DNA from 2 places in the Vagococcus sp. QWL-13 genome. Region 1 is predicted to be linked to the other one. Evidence: riboswitches for the same ligand, from Rfam matches in the RefSeq annotation. Region 1 holds a riboswitch; the other holds the start of a gene.
The links. Region 1 has a riboswitch for lysine ahead of AC4PHI_RS01150 (ABC transporter permease subunit). Riboswitches for the same ligand answer to the same signal wherever they lie in the genome.
Positions count from the first base shown of each region.

Region 2: it holds a riboswitch for lysine, as region 1 does, so the genes downstream of both, lysA (diaminopimelate decarboxylase) here and AC4PHI_RS01150 (ABC transporter permease subunit) in region 1, are expected to answer to the same signal.

Region 1 covers NZ_CM178746.1:221,096-227,886, forward strand. The annotation lists gene AC4PHI_RS01145 (amino acid ABC transporter ATP-binding protein) at 200-940, opposite strand; gene AC4PHI_RS01150 (ABC transporter permease subunit) at 953-2,548, opposite strand; lysine riboswitch at 2,633-2,808, opposite strand; gene AC4PHI_RS01155 (hypothetical protein) at 3,010-3,312, opposite strand; gene AC4PHI_RS01160 (FAD-dependent oxidoreductase) at 3,449-4,798, opposite strand; gene AC4PHI_RS01165 (EamA family transporter) at 4,982-5,887, shown strand; gene AC4PHI_RS01170 (NAD-dependent protein deacylase) at 5,937-6,647, shown strand; gene AC4PHI_RS01175 (chorismate mutase) at 6,659-6,791, shown strand, end outside.
Region 2 covers NZ_CM178746.1:1,296,747-1,303,537, forward strand. The annotation lists gene AC4PHI_RS05980 (amino acid ABC transporter ATP-binding protein) at 278-1,006, shown strand; gene AC4PHI_RS05985 (transporter substrate-binding domain-containing protein) at 1,031-1,837, shown strand; gene AC4PHI_RS05990 (amino acid ABC transporter permease) at 1,876-2,583, shown strand; gene AC4PHI_RS05995 (amino acid ABC transporter permease) at 2,637-3,257, shown strand; lysine riboswitch at 3,377-3,549, shown strand; gene lysA (diaminopimelate decarboxylase) at 3,731-4,981, shown strand; gene dapA (4-hydroxy-tetrahydrodipicolinate synthase) at 5,047-5,934, shown strand; gene dapB (4-hydroxy-tetrahydrodipicolinate reductase) at 5,925-6,623, shown strand; gene AC4PHI_RS06015 (aspartate-semialdehyde dehydrogenase) at 6,715-6,791, shown strand, end outside.

The sequences.
Region 1 (6,791 bases):
ATTTGAATTTGAGATTTTAACTAGAACTTAAAATTCAATAAAAAGTGAAAATCAAGTAATTTTATGAAGTTATCCACATAAAATTGTTAACAACTTTATGATTTTGTTAATAACTCTTAGAAACAAAGGGATAAAGCTAAAAAAAAGTGGACAACTTTCCACAAAGTTATCCACATTGTCCACAAGATGGGTATAAGTATCAATGTTGTTCTAAAATCCGTTTTAAAAATTCTTTTGTCCGTAATTCTTTAGGATGGTTAAAAATGTTCTCCGGCGTATTTTCTTCTGCAATCACGCCTTGGTCCATAAAAACAACCCGGTCGGAGACATCTTTGGCAAATCCCATTTCGTGAGTGACGACGACCATCGTCAGACCTTCTGCTGCCAACTCGCGAATAGTTTTCAAAACTTCACCTACCATTTCAGGGTCTAAGGCAGAAGTGGGTTCATCAAAAAGCAGGCAGTCCGGATTCATCGAGAGTGCTCGTGCGATAGCGACCCGCTGTTTTTGTCCGCCTGACAGTTGTTTAGGGCTGGCGTTTTGGAATTCTCCCATGCCTACTTTACGAAGATTTTCCATTGCGATTTTTTCTGCTTCTTTTTGCGATCGTTTCAAGACTTGGACTTGCCCAATCACACAATTTTGCAAAGCATTTTTATTTTCGAACAAATTAAACTGTTGAAAAACCATCCCCAGATGTGTGCGTAATTGAGAAAGTGAGCAGTCTTCCGACATAACACTTTCTCCTTTAAATAAAATATCACCGCTGGTAGGTTCTTCCAACATATTGATACAGCGTAGAAGTGTGGACTTGCCCGAGCCCGATGAGCCGATGACTGTCACAACTTCTCCTTTATGAATGGTTAAATTGACACCTTTTAAAATATGGTTTTCACCAAAATTTTTATGCAGATCTTTTATCTCAATCATTTTCTCCATCAAAAATCCCTCCTAGTCAGTGGTTTTTGGCTTTTGAACTTGCATCTGATTTCCATAGGGTTCGTAATGACCGGGACCGTCCAGCTTTTTCTCAATACGACGCAAGATTTGGGTCACAGCGAAGGTCATGACAAAATATATGACACAAACGACAGAGAAAGTTTCGAAAAATCTAAAGTTTGCCCCAGAAACGGTTTTTGCCTGGAAAAACAATTCTGAAACGGCAATCACGTTCAAAACAGAAGTATCTTTGATGTTGATGACAAATTCATTGCCTGTCGCCGGTAAAATATTACGGATGACTTGGGGAACAACAATGTGCCGCATCGTTTGAAAGTGGGTCATCCCGATGGCTTGTGCCGCTTCAAACTGCCCCTTATCCACAGCAAAAATTCCGCCGCGGACGATTTCAGTCATATAAGCGCCCGTATTGATTGACACGATAAAAATTGCAGCAATTGTACGATTGATATTGATACCGAATGCTTGTGCCACACCATAGTAGATGACCATTGACTGTACGATCATCGGTGTTCCGCGGAAGATTTCGATATACACAGAGAATAAAGCATTCAGAAAGTTGAATATCCCTCTTTTACCAGCTTTTTTAGGGGTTGGAATCGTTCTGAACATCCCGATAGCCATCCCAATCGCTGTGCCTAAAATCGTTCCGATTAGTGAGATAAGCAAAGTCATTCCGGCTCCCCGTACGAACATCACGCCGTTTTCTTCCACGATTTTTTTGACCCAAAAGAAAAACCCTCCGGTAGCCTCGTCCTCGGCTCCGGGTTGTTGCCCAATTGCAGTAGCCATGATTTCTTCCCGTTGTTCTCTGGAAATATTTCCCAAAATCTCATTAATCGGTTCAGTCAGCGGGCTTCCTTTTCTTAATCCTATGGCAACAGTCGAATCGGCTTCCGACAGTTCGAAACCTTTCCCTTCAGCAAATTGCACCATGACGAAATTTGGATTGATTTTTTTCGCGGTGATTCCTTCAACATTTTCAGACACGTAACCATCAATGACTCCAGACTCCAGTGCTACGCGCATGGCCGGAAAATCATCCATGGCTAATTCTTTTTGCACACCGGGAATTTGGTCGATGGCATCGTAATGGAGAGTCCCCAGCTGACCGGTGATTTTGGCACCTTCAAAGTCGGCTAGTGATCTGGCTTCTTCAAAGGGAGAGCCTTTTTTTACCATCATCACAAGTTCTGCATGGTGATAGGCTTCTGAAAAATCAATGGCTTTCTTCCGTTCGGCAGTCGGGGACATCCCCGCAACAATAGCATCAATTTTCCCTGAAGTCAGTGCAGGAGCCAAGCCGTCCCAAGATATTTTCACGATGACCAGTTCTTTTCCTAAACCATCGGCGACTTTTTTTGCGATTTCAACGTCATATCCACCCGCATACTCTTTTTGTCCGTCAATGGGTACAGCATTATTTTTATCTGTTTGCTGGGTCCAGTTAAACGGGGGGTATCCGGCTTCCATTCCTACTCTAAACACAGCTTCATCGCTATTTTCTGCTGACGCACTGCTGGTGCTCCAAGTCACAGCAGAAAAAATCAGCAGGAAAGCACACAACCATTTCATTCTTTTTTTCATTTGTTTCCTCCTATGGATAATATTGATAAAAAAAGACCTCGTGAATTTCACGAGGTCTCGGATTGCACAAATTTTCCTCCGCTTGACGAAAATAGCGCAACTTAGTCTTCACAGACTAAGACAGTCCAGCAGTTGTTCGCTGCTGTCCCAACACTTACCAGAGAGGCTGGTAAGCATTTCGGCGACTTTCCCTCTACTTAGTGTCTTCGTTCCCTCAAACTCGACCAAGCTTCTTGATTATCGCGACCTCTACCTCATCATGAGGCAATTTAATTGTTTCTATAATAGCCTAGAAAATTGACTGCGTCAAGTCCAGCTGGAAACAATGGAAGGGATTATCGGATGCGTTTAAAAACGGAATGATTTGTGAAATTCGCAAATGATTAACATGTGGATGAAATATGTGATAAAACTTAGATAAAAACAAAAACCCTGCCAGCAAACTTCCGGCAGGGTTGATTTTATGAGTGTGCTACTTGTGGTTTTTTGACTCGACCCAAGATGGCTTGAATCACTGACAGGCCTCCGTTGGCAATCATCAGTGCCCGGATAGCAGAACTGTATAATGTGATATCGAAATCCCAAGTTTTATAAACGACTAGAATAATTGCTAGAAAAACAATTACCAGAAGATTAAAGAAGGCAAAAGCCCACAGGTTACCATTTTCTTTTCTTGCAAGGTAAAACAATGAGAATCCGATACTAAGGATGACCCAAGCAAGACTGACAAAAATGCTGAACCAATAAATTAAAAATGCCACCATTTTTCTCGCTCCCTTTCATTTTTATCTTGGACAATCATACCATTTTAACGTGAAAAAGTCATGCAATATTTGTTATTTTGACTTGGGTAGAAAAAAACCGAGGCAGAGTCTGCCTCGGTTTGAATCTTGCTTAAGTTTATCTTTCCTGCTGGAGTGCTTTTAATCCAGCCATGTTTAACAGGTTCCAAGGTGTATCAAATTCAGGTTGGAAGAAGAAATCCGCATAAGCCAGTTCTTCAATGGTGAATTTCGTTTGTATAGCAATAGAAATCGCATTGATATTCGCAGTCAAATCCTGTTTGGATAAAATTTGTGCCCCTAGAATTTCCAATGTCTGAGGATCGTAAACTAATTTGAACATGACCCGTTCCTTCATTTTTTCTGGAATAAAGTCCATTAAAGTATCTTGATCCAACAGAACTGATTTGATGTCAATGTTTAATTTTTCTGCCATTTGGTCATTTAACCCAGTTGAAGCAAATTTATAATCAAAAACTCTTAAAGCAGACGATCCCTGAACTCCAGGAAATGGTGCGACAGGTTCGATCAGGTTTTTGACAGCATAGCGGCCTTGGCGTCTGGCGTTTGTGGCAAGAGAAATATTGACCTCGGTCTTGCCGGGATTGTACTGGATTAGCGTGGCATCTCCAATCGCAAAGACATCCGGCTGGCTGGTCTGCATATAGCGGTCTGTTTTGATCATTCCGTTAGGATGCAAATCAACAGCATCTTTCAGCCATCGAGTATTAGGACGGACACCAGCAGACATGACGACTAAATCGGCAGGATATTCTCCTTTGTCAGTAATGACCGACGCAACTTTTCCTTCACCGGTAAAGCTTGTCACAGATTCTCTCATTGCTAAATGAACGCCGTTTTCTTCCATTTCTTTTTCAAGAACATCGGTAAAGTCTTTATCCAGATAGACACCAAGCGGACGGGGAATGATATCGATTACCGTCACATGTTTGCCTGCCAAAGCGAAAGCCTCAGCAGCCTCGATACCGATATACCCGGCACCGATTACGACCACATTTTTGATTTCCGGATCAACGGAGAGCAATCTTAAATCAATGGTATCCTGACGGCCGCGCATAGTTTTGATGTTGCCTAAATCATTTCCCGGAACAGGAAGAATAAATGGATCAGCCCCCGGACTTAAAATGATTTTATCATAAGACTCTACTCGCTCTTCGCCAGTCAAATGATCAAGCACCCGTACTTGATGTTTGTCAGCTTCCAGTTTAGTGATTTCTTGGTTTACGAAAACGTGGACCCCACGTTTTTCCATCTCTTCGGCAGTCATGTAACGTATTGAATTAACGTCAGTGACTACTCCTTCGAGATACATTTGAGTCCCTCAACCCATAAATGAGATGAAGTCGCCTTTTTCATACCACTGAATTTCAGCATCTGGATGAGTCAGCAATAATTCTTCAACTGCTTCATAGCCGCCGTGGGAAGAACCTAAAACGATGACTTTCATGAAAATTACCTCCTATAATTATTTTTATACATCTCCATTATAACGAATAACCTTTGAAATAAGCAAAGATTAGCCTGTGTCTTTGCTTTAAAAAAAGGAGGCTGGGAAGTAAAACGTCATTGACGATTATAAAAAATTACGGTACTTTATGTAAGGACGATAATTGAAAGGTTGGGGATGTTTATGTGGTTTATACCTGCGATGATCTCAGTTTTGGCTTGGGGGACCGCCGATCTGTTTTATAAAAAAGGAAATCACCCTTCGGAAAAATACAGCGCTTTGCGAACTGTAGTCATGGTAGGCGGAGTCATGGGGCTTCACGCAATCGGCTACATGATTTTTAAAGGTGTGGCATTTGATTGGATGAATTTGATTAAGTACCTGCCTGTGTCGTTTATGTATATCCTATCAATGACAATCGGCTATGTGGGCCTGCGCTATATCGAGTTATCGATAGCCTCGCCTATCAGCAATTCATCAGGGGCGGTTTCAGCACTGCTGTCATTTTTTCTGTTGGGCAGTTCCATGAAGAAAATTCAGTTTCTTGCAGTAGCGATGATTTCAGTCGGGATTTTCTTGCTGTCTTATTTTGAAAAACAAGAAGCAGACCGTCAATTAGCCAGAGAAGGAGCAATCATAGATAAAAAATACCGGAAAAGTGCAGTGGCGATTATTTTTCCGATTTTATATTGTGTCATCGACGGCCTAGGGACTTTTTTAGATGGTTATTATTTGGAGACAAAGAAAATCATGTCTGAAGATCAGGCACTAATCGCCTATGAATTGACTTTTTTAATTGTAGGAGTAGCTTGCTGGCTCTATGTTCGGATGATAGGCAAGGAAGCCATTGCTTTACGTCAGGAAAAAAATCGTCTGCTTGCTGCAGGTTTTGAAACTTTGGGACAATTTTTTTATGTGGGAGCGATTGCCAGCAATGCTATTGTGGTGGCACCGCTGATATCTTCTTACAGTATCGTGTCAGTCATCTGGTCACGGATTTTTTTGAAAGAAAAATTAACGGTGAAACAGTACCTAGTAATTGCGCTGATTATGGCGGCCATTGCTATCCTTGGATTTTACGACGGCTAAGGGACCAGAGGCAGGTGTTCTTGTGATATACTGTCCTTGGGTGATAAAAATGGAAAAAGAAATGAAAAAAGGATTACAGTTGATTGCAGACAGTGAGCAGCTTGTTTTTATGACAGGGGCCGGAGTATCTGTTCCGTCAGGGATTCCAGACTATCGTTCTTTAGGCGGTGTTTACAGCGGCATCGACCATCCGGAATATCTCCTGAGTCATACCTGTTTGGATAAAGAGCCAGATAAATTTTATGAATTTACAAAACTGCTGTACCATCCGCAAGCTGAACCCAATGTGATTCACCGCAAGATGGCAGAACTGGAAAAAGTAAAAAAAGACTGTACTGTAATCACGCAAAATATCGACCAGCTCCATGACAAAGCCGGCAGTAAAAATGTCCTGCATTTCCACGGCAGTTTATATGATGTGTATTGCCGTAAATGTCGTCAGCCGGTGCCGGTGGAAGAATATTTAAATTCTGATAAACATGAGGGTTGTGGCGGACAATTGCGGCCAAATGTTGTTTTGTATGAAGAACTGTTGAATGAAGGCATCATCAAGCAGTCTGTCGAAAAAATCATGGCGGCAGACACGATTGTCATCGTGGGAACAAGTCTTAAGGTTTACCCGTTTGCGGGCATGATTCAGTATAAAAATTCTGACAGCCGTGTGATTTTGGTCAATAAAGAATCAGTGCTGATGAGTGACAACGATGTCCAAGTGTTGGGAGATGCAGCAGATTTTTTTGAAAAAGTACTTATTGAGTAGGAGTCGGGAAAATGGAAAAATTAGAAGTGCAAAGAAAGAAAATTGATGATATTGATCGGGAAATCGTTCATTTATTAGAAGAACGATTAAAAGTGGTGGAAGAAGTTGCCCGGATAAAAAAAGAGCAGAATATAGCAGTGCTGG
Region 2 (6,791 bases), 1.1 Mb from region 1:
TCTTCATTATTTTTATGATTAGAGTTTATCATGATATTTTAATAAAAAATGATTTTCGAAAATTTTCAACCCGTTTTATTTAGGCTTTTATTGCTATAAATAGAAAGCTGTGTTTATTTTTAAAACGTATGAGTTGCTATGTCAACGTTGTTGCAGACCGGAGCATATATTTTATTTTTTTGAATATTTCTAGGTCAAAATGATTAAATGTGATATAATTTTACACGTACCTAAAATTAGAGTATTCTCATTTTTTAGAGAAAGGAAGTTGCGTAAATTGATTGAGATAGAAAATGTAAATAAATTTTATGGTGATTTTCAAGCACTAAAGAATATCTCCTTGGAAATAGAAGCTGGAGAAAAAGTCGTCATTCTTGGGCCGTCTGGTTCGGGAAAAAGTACTCTAATTCGCTGTATGAATAAACTTGAAGATGTGACCGAGGGCAGAATCGTCATCAACAATATAGATGTGACAAAAAAATCAGCACCTATCCATCGGGTTCGTGAGAAAGTAGCTATGGTATTTCAAAATTTTAATCTTTATGCCCATAAAACGGTGCTGGAAAATTTAACTCTGGCTCCAATAAAGGTTCAAAAAGTAAAAAAAGAAGATGCCGAAAGAACTGGAATGGAGTATTTGGAACGTGTGGGACTTGCTGACAAAGCCGATGCGTACCCTGCACAACTCTCCGGCGGACAGCAGCAGCGTGTGGCAATTGCCCGTGCACTAAATATGCACCCATTGGCAATTCTTTTTGATGAGCCCACATCGGCATTGGATCCGGAAATGATTCAGGAAGTGCTGGATGTCATTGCCGGATTAGCTGAAATGAATATCACCATGGTAGTGGTGACCCATGAGATGGGATTTGCCCGTTCAGTTGCGGATCGTATTGTTTTTATGGACAACGGTTCGATCATAGAAACAGGAACCCCTGACGAGTTTTTCAATAATACACAAAATCCGCGAGTTCAAGGATTTTTAAGCAAAATTATTAATCATTAGACATAGGAAAGGAAGGAATAAGTTATGAAAAAATTTAAAGCTGTTTTATTAGGTATGGCAGTCGTACTGTCTCTTGGTTTGATTACAGGCTGCTCAAATAATGATGATGATAAAAAAAATGCCGGAAACGGTTTGGAGAAAATAAAAAAAGCCGGTGTGGTTAAAATAGGGATCAAAGAAGATGTCCCGAATTTTGGCTTTTTGAATCCTGACACTAATAAGCATGAAGGTATGGAGATAGAGATAGCTAAAAAAATCGCCAAAGATTTGACCGGCAGTGAGGACAATATCGAATTTGTCGGTGTTACTGCAAAAACCCGGGGACCTTTACTTGACAATGGGGAAGTGGATATGATTATCGCCACTTTTACCATTACCGACGAACGTAAAGAAACTTATAATTTCTCTACACCTTATTATAAGGATGAAATTGGCTTTTTAGTGCGTAATGATGAAGGTGTAGATTCCATGGAGGATCTAGACGGAAAAATGATTGGTGTGGCACAAACTGCGACAACAAAACAATCATTGGAAGAAAAAGCCAAAGAAATCGGCATTACACTTAAATTCAGTGAATATGCGACCTACCCAGAATTGAAAACAGCATTAACTTCTAAAAGAATCGATGCTTTCTCCGTGGACAAATCGATTTTGACAGGTTATGTAGACGGCGGTACGAAGATTTTAGATGATGGATTTTCACCGCAAGAATACGGTGTAGCGACAAAGAAAAGCAACAAAGAATTGCATGAACATCTAAATAAATTGATTGAAGGCTGGGAATCTGATGGCACATTAGATGAGATATATGCAAACAACGGGTTAAAATAAACTTTCATCCCGTCAATTATCATATGAAGGGGGAAAATATTTTGTTAGTTGCATCTATTTTTTATTCAAATACAGGGCCATTTGCCTTATTCCGTTGGGAGGCTTTATTCAAAGACCTCCCAGTCTTTGTGAAATCATTTGGATACACTATCGCCCTTTCCATTGGTGCGATTTTGCTTGCTTTTATTATCGGACTAATATTCGGGATTGTTTCTCAGGCGAAAAATCCCCTAGCTCGGGCATTGGTTCGAATTTATGTGGAGTTTTTCCAAAACACGCCTTTGTTGATTCAAGTTTTTTTTGTTTATTATGGACTGCCTTTAGTGGGAATCGTTATGCCGGTTTATTTGATCGGAATTATTTGTGTGGGATTGTATCATGGCGCGTATATTTCTGAAGTCGTGCGTTCTGGAATTGGTTCAATTCCTAAAGGTCAGCTGGAAGCCGCCATGTCTCAAGGCTTTACTTATTGGAATGCCATGGGTTACGTGGTTTTGCCCCAAGCTTGGCGTGTGATGCTGCCTCCTTTGACAAATCAGGCAGTGAATTTAATCAAAAACACATCGGTGATTGCCATTATTTCTGGAGCTGATATCATGTTTACCGCAAACAGCTGGTCGTCAGTCAACTTGAACTACGTCCCGGCCTTTGCCTTTGCCGCAATTTTATACTTTATTCTTTGTTTTCCACTTGCATCAGCTGCTAGAAAACTGGAAGAAAAGAATAAAAAATTGTACAGCAAATAAGAGAGGAGAAAAACAATTTGGATACAATAGGACAAATTTTCACTTTCAATAATATGAAATTTATACTGGAAGGTTTGGGTTTGACCCTCTATATATCGGCTGTAGCAATTTTATTAAGTATGTTTTTTGGCACTTTTTTAGCTATTTTTAGAAATATGGAAAAGGGCCCTTTGAAATTGCTTGCGACTATATACATAGAAGTAGTTCGGAATGTCCCTAATTTGCTGTGGATTTTTGTGATTTTTTTAGTTTTTCGTCTAAAATCCACACCGGCAGGCATTGTAAGCTTTACCGTGTTTACCACAGCTGCTCTGGCAGAAATTATTCGCGGCGGGTTGAACAGTGTGGGGACAGGACAAATCGAAGCGGCAATTTCCCAAGGCTTTAATCAGATACAGGTGATGTGGTTTATCATTTTACCTCAAGCCTTTCGAAGCATGCTACCGGCAATTATGTCCCAATTTGTCACAGTGATCAAAGACACAAGTTTTTTATGGTCGGTCTTAGCGTTACAGGAGCTTCTAGGGAAAGCAAACATTTTAATGGGACGCTACACAGCTACCTCACAGGTATTTGCGTTATACGGCATTGTGGCAGTCGTTTATTTTGTTGTCAACTTTACTATTTCCCACTATGCTAGACGATTGTCGAAGAAATGGGCGAAAGCTTATTAAGATATTTTCAAGTTATTTGTGACGGTAATCCTGTGATTTCAAGGATAATAAGAAATGAAATGAAAACTTTTTAATGTTTACCATAGACAATTTTAATATTACATGATATCATCAATTTAATTTCATAAAGAGGTTGCAGTGTAAATGAGTAAGGTGTGGGAGAAGGCATTTGTTGATCATACCCGAAAGGTAACCACTGCCGAACGGGACTTTATCGGCGGATAGAGATCGTGGGGGTATGGGGAAAACCTATATCACTCCTACTTGTATAAGTAGAGGCGCTGGATCATAATTTTGAAACATAGTGATAAAGCCTGTACTTTACGTATAGGCTTTTTTGTATAATATCTATAAGGAAGTAATCTCTGGTGCAAAACCATTTATGAACTTACCAAAAACTTGTTAGAATTTGCTAAGAAGCAGTATAAAATTTTGATCCGCGAGTGGAGTTAAAAGCAAAAGGAGAAGATAGTATGTCAGAATTGTTAATCGGCGGAGTGTCAGCAGAGTCTTTAGCTAAAGAATACGGCACACCATTATACGTTTATGATGAAACTAAAATCAATGATAGGATTAGTGAATATACAGACAACTTTATTTCCCAGTCTTTCCAGACGAAAGTGCTGTACGCATCAAAAGCTTTTCAGTGTATCAAACTGCTGCACAAGATAGAAGCTGCCGGTCTTTATTTGGATGTGGTAAGCGGCGGGGAAATCTTCACTGCACTGGAAGCGGGCTTTCCAACTGATAAAATATATTTTCATGGCAATAATAAAACACCGGAAGAAATTGAGTTTGCTGTCTCAGAAGGCATCACCCATTTTGTGTGTGATAATGTCATGGAGTTGGAAGTGCTGGAACAGGAAGCACGGAAACAGGGAAAAATTATTTCGGTAATGTTGCGTTTAAATTTAGGAATAGAAGCACATACCCATGAATATATCGTTACTTCTTATATCGATTCCAAGTTTGGCATGTCTTTGGAAAGTGAGGATTATCGGGAAAGTTTGTCAGTGATAAATTCAAGTCCTTGGCTAGAACTGGAAGGGTTCCATTCTCATATCGGTTCCCAGATTTTTGAGATGGATGCCTGGTTGGCAGCAATTGAGAAACTGGTTGATTTAGCTGCAAGTTTTTCTCAACCTTTGTCATTAAATATTGGCGGCGGTTTTGGCATCAAGTATACAAAAGAAGACAAACCGTTAAGTATCCCAGAAGTTGTTGCCCAGCTGGTGCAGGTAACGGAAGCTGCTTTAGCCAAACGAGAAATTCAAATCAACGCCTTAATGATTGAACCTGGCAGAAGTTTGATTGGTGAAGCCGGAACAACGCTTTATACTGTGGGATATCAGAAAAAAACTCCGAACAAACACTATGTTTTTGTAGATGGCGGGATGACGGACAATATCCGTCCAGCTCTTTACCAAGCGAAGTACAGCTGTGATGTGGCGACACGTTTAGCAGAAGAAAAAAGCAATAAAGTGACGATTGCCGGAAAAATGTGTGAGTCGGGGGATGTAGTGATTGAAGAAACATTTTTACCTGAAGTGGTGCAAGGGGACGTGTTGGCAGTATATTCCACAGGAGCTTACGGCTATTCCATGAGCAGTAATTATAATCGGGCGACAACGCCGGCAGTGATTTTTGTTAAAGACGGTGTGGCAAAAGAAGTCATCAAGCGACAAACTTTAAAAGATTTATTGAGAAATGATGTCAGAAATTAAAAGTATTCTGTTTGAATCAAATTAGACAAAAAAATTCGAAAAATTTAAAAAAGGTGGAGATAAAAATGTTTAAAGGGTCGATTGTTGCGCTTGTTACGCCATTCACGCAAGACGGAAAAGTAGATTTTGAAAAATTAGAGTCGTTGATTGACTGGCACATAGACAATAAAACTGACGGCATTGTTGTCTTTGGGACCACAGGAGAGTCGCCAACTTTGACTATTGAAGAGGAAAAAGAAATCGTTGCTTGTGCCGTAAAAACAGCGAAGGGTCGGGTTCCAATTATCGCTGGAAGCGGCAGCAACAGCACCCAAGAAGCGTTGCACAGAAGTCTGGTGTTTGAGGAAATAGGTGCAGATGGATTATTGCTGATCACCCCTTATTACAATAAAACAAATGAAGAAGGAATGAAGCAGCATTTTCTGACAGTCGCTGACAAAGTCAATATCCCTATCGTTCTTTACAATGTTCCTAGCCGGACAGGCTGTCAGATTTCTATTCCAGTATTGAAAGAATTGAGTCTCCATCCAAATATTGTGGCAATCAAAGAAGCTTCGGGAGATATTTCTTATGTTATGCAAGTTTCTAAACTGATTTCCGATGACTTTGGTCTGTTGAGCGGCAATGATGACACCATCTTCCCGTTGTTAAGTGTGGGAGGTACAGGAGTTATCAGTGTTTGGGCCAATATTATGCCTAGAGAAGTACATGATTTAGTTAAATCATTTGAAGAAGGTGACATTGCCAAATCATTAAAAATTCAGCAAGACCACTTGCAGTTAATCAATACTTTATTTGTTGAAACTAATCCAATCCCGGTCAAAAACGCCATGAATTTTTTAGGATTTGAAGTAGGACCATTGCGTTTGCCATTGACAGATCTCTCAGAAGCTAATGAAAAAGTCTTGAAAGAAATTTTAGAAAGTTACGGGGAGGCATTGACATGGAAATAGGCGTAGTCGGCAATGGACAAATGGGGTTGACTTTAGCGGAAACAATTAAGGAAACTTCCCATCAGATGGCCAAGATGTGGGATATTTTTCCGGAAAATGAAACAGCCTCAGTTGACGTACTAGTCGATTTTTCTAACCCGGAAAATCTAACGAACTTATTAAATTATGCGGTGAAAAATAATGTACCGGTCGTAATTGCGACCACAGGATATACTGATGAACAACTACAGCTGATAAAAAAAACGGCAGAAAAAATTCCTGTTCTTTTTAGCGGTAATTATAGCTTGGGTGTGATTGTGATGAATCAAGTAGTCAAACAGTTGGCTGAAAGTTTAGGTGAAAACTTTGACATCGAAATCATAGAAAAACATCATAATAAAAAGCTGGATGCACCGTCAGGAACGGCTAAAATGCTGTTAGGCAGTGTGATGGAGACAGGAGATTTTACTCCGGTTTATGGGCGGGAAGGTATCGCCCCAAGACAACCCAAAGAGGTTGGTGTTCATGCATTACGCGGAGGTACTATCGTTGGCGAACATGAAGTGATTTTTGCGGGAACTGATGAAGTGCTTTCTATTAAACATGAGGCATTCTCGAAGAAAATATTTTCCAAAGGATCGCTTGTAGGTGCAGCATGGCTGCTGCAACAAGAACCAGGTCTGTATTCGATGGAAGATTGTTTATTTTAATATAGCTGGTGCTGATCTAAGGATCAGAGGAATAAATCAGAATAATCAGAGATGCATAAGGCATCAAAAGAATGATAAAGGGTGGAAGTAGATGAAAAAATATCATGTATGTATTGTAGGAGCAACTGGGGCTGTCGGTCAAACGTTTTTGAAAGTTTTAGACGAGTA